DNA from 2 places in the Marinobacter sp. ANT_B65 genome. Region 2 is predicted to be linked to the other one. Evidence: riboswitches for the same ligand, from Rfam matches in the RefSeq annotation. Region 2 holds a riboswitch; the other holds the start of a gene.
What was found. Region 2 has a riboswitch for thiamine pyrophosphate ahead of thiB (thiamine ABC transporter substrate binding subunit). Riboswitches for the same ligand answer to the same signal wherever they lie in the genome.

Region 1 (3,202 bases), on a different contig from region 2:
TAGGTACCAAAGATGCCAGCAGGAAGGATTCCAGCAGGTAGGTGGTCGGTGCACCGGGCGCAGGAAATACCATAAGCCCGGCGACCAGACCAGCAAAGGTGCTGAGGGCGGCATTGTAGCTTTGGTAGCGGGCGTTGTAGAAGCCGAAAAAGACCGGGAACGCCGCAGCGCAACACAACAGGTCTGCCAGCAGAAACAGATAGAGCACACTGTAGCCTTGAGCGGCTACGAACAGCACCGGCACCGACAAAACCACAATCAGCCAGCGCGACAGCGATAGCAGGTTGTGATTGCTCAGTTTAGGCAGTAACCGGCGCAGGTCTACCACCATAATACTGGTCAGCCCACTTATGGTGGAGTCTGCACTGCTCATAATCAGTGCCAGCCCGAAAGGCAACAGGCCTATGGCAAACCACAGAGGCACATTTGCCAGTAACACGCTGAACAGTGCAACCGAGCCGTCACCGGGCAAGTCCAGCCCCACAAACGCCAGGCCGAACAGACCCATGATAAATATGATGGGAAAACTCAGCAGGCCGCTGATGATAAAGCCGTTGCGAATCACTTTGTTATCACGGGCGGCGAAAATACGCTGCCAGGTTCCCTGATAAAACAGCCCGGTCAGCACCACCGCGATAAAGAATGTGAGGCCGGATTTCAGCCCGTTGATGTCCAGAGGATCAAGAAGGTGCGGTGCTTTTGCCTGCAAACCTTGCAGGGCAGGGGCCAGGCCGCCGGTCGCCTGCCAGCCAAAGCCGATCAGCAGAATCAGAAAGGGCAGGATGACCAGCATCTGCACCCGGTCAGTAAAGATGGTCACGCGCAGCCCGCCATACAGGGTATAAAGCAGAGTGGCAGCCATCACAATGCTGGCGGTAAGCCACAGTGGCACGGGAGCGAGCAGGGAGACCATTTTTGCGATGGCGGTCAGGCCAGCCGTGAGGCTGATAAACAGATAGAAAACCATGATGACCAGCACAAATCCGTACATCACTCGTCCATAGCGACCGAGTACAAATTCGGTGAGGGTGTGGCCTTCGGGCATGAGAGTGCGAATGCGGTTGCCCAGAGGAATCATAATGAGACGTGGCGCCAGCGCGCCCAGAGCGTAGCCGGTAACTGCGCCAATGCCGCCCCAGGTTGCGGCCTGTGCCGGCCCGAACAGAATCCAGGTGCCGAGAGTGGTAGCCAGCAGAGTCAGTAAAGTGGCGGAGCTGCTCTGGCTGTTGCGGGCGACCAGAAAGTCGTCCAGCTTATCCTGCTTGCGGCGGGCGTATATCAGGCCGGGTATTGCGAACAGGGCGGCGAATAAAACCAGCCACACCAGTGCGGTAGAGGAGCTTAACATCGGTTGTCTTCCTTGCCCTGCAGGCGGATAGCAAAATTGCTGAAAGTGGTTTGCTACCGGGACGGTCGCGAAGGAAGAAAAAGACACGCAGGCATGCGCTCAGCGGGCGCTTTCCTTCCCTTCGCCGGCATTACCCGGATCAGGTTCGAAGGGTTACCGCACAGGATGCGGAATCTCAGCCGTTAACCGGCTCCCCCAGGAATGTTGACAGAGTAGAAAGTCTGCCAGTAGTTGTCAATTGCATGAGTCCTGGCCTACATATCTGAGTATTTGGTGTGTTATGGTTTCGATTCGACACGGGGTGTCCTGCATGCAGGGCTGAGATAACACCCGTTGAACCTGATCCAGTTCACACTGGCGAAGGGATGTCAGCCGCAGGTGCAGCCGGGATGCTGCACCGCATCTGCCTATTCATACCTTCGCCTCTCTTTTGAGGTGTCTATGCAAAATTCTTTAGGTCTTGACCAACAACTGGTGCTGGTAACGGGCGGTGCCCGTGGTCTGGGTGAGCACCTGGTGCGTGCCTTCCTGCGTGAGGGCGCCAGGGTTGTGATCAACTATCGCAACAGTGCCGACGCGGCTGAAAAACTGGCCGCTGAAGCTCCGGAACGGGCGCTGGCGGTGCAGGCAGACGTTACTGACCGCAAAGCAGTAAAGGCTATGTTTGCTTCCGCTCAGCAGCATTTTGGTATGCCAGTGACCACGGTGATCAATAATGCCTTGCCGGATTTTTCGTTTAACGGTGATGCCCGTGCAAATGCAGACCAGCTGACCTGGGAAGACATGAATCAACAGTTTTCCGGAGTGGTGGGTGGTGCCCTGAATACTACTCAGGCGGCGCTGGATGGCATGCGCGAAGCGGGTTTTGGCCGCATAGTGAATGTTGGAACCAATCTGTTCCAGAATCCGGTTGTGCCCTACCATGATTACACTGCCGGTAAAGCGGCGTTGCTGTCGCTTACCCGCACCCTGTCACAGGATCTTGGACCAGATAATATCACTGTGAATATGGTGTCTGGCGGTCTGCTGCGTACCACCGATGCGTCCGCCGCTACGCCTGAGGCTGTGTTCGATTTTATTGCCGCCAGCACACCCTTACGGCGGGTAACCACGCCGGCAGAGTTTGCCGATGCCACGTTGTTTTTTGCCTCGCCGTGGGCGCGGTCCGTTACCGGGCAGAACCTTGTGGTTGATGGCGGACTGGTGAAAAACTGATGGCAGCTTCATCATCTGATCAGCGCATGATGCATCTGAACCTGTTTCTGATGGGCTGCGGCCACCACAGGGCTGCCTGGCGTCACCCGGAATCGGCAGTAGAGCAGCTGGGTGATATCCGCTATTACGAACGTCTGGCGCAAACCGCAGAACGCGGCAAACTGGATGCAGTGTTTTTTGCTGACAGCAACACTGCAGGTAACGTCTCCGATGGCAGCTGGTGGTATCTGGAACCACTTACGGCCATTGCTGCCATGAGCAGGGCCACCGAAAACATCGGGTTCATCAGCACGGTTTCCAGCACCTTTTACACCCCGTTTCATGCGGCCCGCCTTGTTGCTTCGCTGGATCACATTTCCGGCGGGCGGATTGGCTGGAATGTGGTTACTTCGATGTTTGATGTGGAAGCACGCAACCACGGCTATGAATCTATGCCAGGCCATGCGGAGCGCTACCGTCGTGCTGACGAGTTCGTGCAGGCAGTGTTGGGGTTGTGGGATTCCTGGGCTGACGATGCACTGATGTTTGACCGGAAAGGCCATTATGCCGACCCGGACAAGGTACAACCGATAAACCATCGGGGAGAGTTTTTCCGCGTAGACGGGCCACTGAATGTGCCTCGCCCGGTGCAGGGGCACC
Region 2 (3,202 bases):
ATGGTTGTGGCTGCAGGACCTCCACCTAAAGTCATCACAATGGCAAAACTGGTAAAGCACAGAGTGAACACCAGGGCCGCGAGGCCCGGCGTGACGGGTTTGACCGCAGGCCATTCCACCGCCCGCCAGTACAGCCAGCGCCCAAGCCCGAGCTGGGCTGCAATCCGCCGTTGCGGTGCCGGTGCGCTCTCAATGGCCTGTAAAAGAATACGTGTGGCAAGGGGCGCGTTGAAAAATACGTGGGCCAGAACAATTCCGTTGATACCGTAAAGGTTCCAGGACATACCCAGCCAGTCGTTGACCAGGTCTGTAAACCACCCCTGGCGGCCATAAACGCTGACCAGACCAGAGACAGCTACGATGGACGGAAGCACAAGGCTCAGCTCCATCAGACGGAGCAAAACAGAGCGCCCGGGGAAAACAGGTTGTCTGGCCAGGATTCTGGCCAGGGGAACAGCCACAAGCAGGCTGATAGCCGTGGATAGAAACGCCTGCCACAGGGTAAAGGTAACCACTGTACGCAGGTAGCGGTTGCGCCAGAGTTCACTCAGATCTGGTAAAGAGGCTTCCAGGATGAGCGAGCCCAGGCCAGCTGTTGCCAGCAATACCAGTGCGCAGGCAATGATCAGCCCTGGCCAGAGCCGCCAGCCGGGACGGCTGAACGGTGCCCTATGGGGGAGCGCCGCCCATCGAGAGCAGGGTTGGTAATTCATTGAATTTTCCGTGCCCATTTATTAACGGGTCATGGCATCCAGCCACTCATTGAGCCACTCACGCCGGTTGTCTGTTACGGTTTTCGGGTCGAAATAGAGTGGTGCTGAAGGGTGAATCAGTTTTTCGAACACATCCGGCAATTCGCTACCCAGATCCGTAGCCGGGTACATCACGTTCTTGAGAGGAATATGACGCTGGAAACCGGCACTGAGCATGAAGTCGAGGAATTCCTGGCCCAGTTCTTTTTGCTGGGATGACTGTACCAGGGCAGCTACTTCAACCTGCAGATAGTGACCTTCCCTGAATTCAGCGGCCTGATAGCGCTCGGTTTTATCAACAGCCATGTGGTAGGCAGGAGACGTGCTGTAGGAGAGAATCATCGGCGCTTCACCGTTCATGAACAGCGAGAAATAGCCGTCACTCCAGCTTTTGGTGGTGGTGAGGATTTTACCTTTGAGTTGCTGCCACTTTTCCGCAGCCTGATCGCCATAAACGTGGCGCATCCACAGCAAGAGCCCAAGCCCGGGTGTGCTGGTTCTGGGATCCTGGATAATGATCTTCAGATCATCAGGTGCTGCGATAAGAGCTTCCAGGCTCTCAGGTGGGTTGGGTAACTGTTCGGTATCATAAACAAAAGCGAAGTAGCCCCAGTCGTATGGCACAAACACTGAGTCCTGCCAGTCGATGGGTAGGTTCAGGGCTGACAGATCGGTTTTGTGGCTGGCGAGTAAACCTGTCTGTCTCGTTGTTTCCATGGTGCCTGTGTCCAGCCCCAGCACCAGGTCTGCCTGGGTGCTTTCCCCTTCAAGGCGCAAACGCTGAAGAATGTCACCGCCGCTGTCCAGAACCACATAGTTAATCCGGCAGTTGCAGGTCTTCTCAAAAGCTTCTTTAACGGCAGGCCCGGGGCCCCATTCAGCGGCAAACGAAGGGTGGGTATAAATTGTAAGAGTTGGTACTTTCCCGGCACTGGCAGAAACAGAGGCCAGGGCGAGCAGGAGCAGCGTAAATGCCCGGATGAGCATAGTGATATAACCTCCGCAACAAACCAGAAAAATCATTGGGGGTTAACCATGCCGCGGGCCCCACCGAGGCCGGTGAGTGCTCAATCCCTTCGCCGGCATAATCCGGATCAGGTTCCGCGGGTATGGTCTCAGCCCGGCATTTGCCCGGCACCCCGTTGAGTTGCGTTGAGTGTACCATGCTCACATTGGCAGTTCTTTATGGCCGCTGCGGAAGCCTGTATTGTGCGACGAGCGTGGTGGGCCGCCACCAGACTGAAAGCGAGGAGAAAACTGGTGCCAAGATTTTTACACACAGCTGACTGGCAAATGGGCCGCACATATAGCCGGTTTGATGCCGAAGATGGTGCTGCACTCGTGGAGGCACGTTACGAGGCGATCGAACGGCTGGCCGCGTTAGCGACAAAACATCAGTGTGATGCTGTGCTGGTGGCCGGTGATGTTTTTGATGCCCAGACGGTCTCCGATCGCACCATTCGCCGTGTTTTCAATGCCACCCGAGGTTTCGCCGGGCCCTGGGTGATGCTCCCCGGCAATCACGATGCGGCGCTTGCAGAGAGTGTATGGACCCGGGCAAAGAGGATTGGTGCCGTTCCGGATAACGTCCAACTAGCGCTTGAATCCGGTGTTACCCGGTTGCAGGAGCAGGGCATTGCGGTGCTGTCCGCGCCCCTGACGCAGCGCCATACCTATGGTGACCTGACACAGCCGTTCGACGGTATGGAAACTCCTCCGTCTATGTTGCGTGTCGGGCTGGCCCACGGCAGCGTACAAGGCGTGCTGCCCGAGGATATTGATTCAACCAACCCCATTGCCCCCGGGAGAACAGAATCTGCAAGGCTGGATTACCTGGCTCTGGGCGACTGGCACGGCGTGCGGGAAATCAACGAACGCACCTGGTACAGCGGTACGCCGGAACCAGAACGCTTCCGGAATAACGACGCTGGATACGTCCTGATTGTTGATATCGAAGAGGCGGGTTCCACCCCGAAGGTTACGCGGTACGAAACCGCGCGCTATCAGTGGCATCAGTGGCGGGAAACCTTATCTGTGCCTTCTGATCTGGATCAGTTACTGGACCGGTTGAAGCATCTGCCTGAAGCGTCCGTTCTGGACCTCAAGCTTAATGGCACTCTTACTTTGGCCGGCGATCAGCAGCTGACTGATGCGCTTTCCATTGCCGAGGCCCGCTATCGCAGCGTTACCTGTGACCGCACCGGGCTGCAGCTTGAACCGACGGACGACGACATCGCCGCGTTGCATGCCGACGGTTATCTCGGCGACGTGGTTCGGGAATTACGGGAGAGCCAGCAATCGGCGGATAACACCGATGCAGCCGGGGCGGCTCGTGATGCTCTCGCCATTCTGGCAGGCCTGCTTAAGCCCATGGACGCGGAGGTGGCCCAGTGAAACTTCAGCGCATACGGGTTGAGCAGTTTCGCCAGTTCCGGCAAGGCCTTGAGCTG

Region 1: linked by a shared signal. The riboswitch ahead of CPA50_RS10775 (sodium:solute symporter family protein) and the one ahead of thiB (thiamine ABC transporter substrate binding subunit) in region 2 are both predicted to bind thiamine pyrophosphate.

The regions. Positions count from the first base shown of each region.
Region 1 is NZ_NXGV01000002.1:143,073-146,274, reverse strand. Features, by position in the region: gene CPA50_RS10775 (sodium:solute symporter family protein) at 1-1,348, opposite strand, end outside; TPP riboswitch at 1,448-1,555, opposite strand; TPP riboswitch at 1,636-1,731, shown strand; gene CPA50_RS10770 (3-oxoacyl-ACP reductase) at 1,790-2,563, shown strand; gene CPA50_RS10765 (LLM class flavin-dependent oxidoreductase) at 2,563-3,202, shown strand, end outside.
Region 2 is NZ_NXGV01000001.1:1,838,284-1,841,485, reverse strand. Features, by position in the region: gene thiP (thiamine/thiamine pyrophosphate ABC transporter permease) at 1-713, opposite strand, end outside; gene thiB (thiamine ABC transporter substrate binding subunit) at 735-1,739, opposite strand; TPP riboswitch at 1,807-1,904, opposite strand; gene CPA50_RS08440 (metallophosphoesterase family protein) at 2,013-3,146, shown strand; gene CPA50_RS08435 (AAA family ATPase) at 3,143-3,202, shown strand, end outside.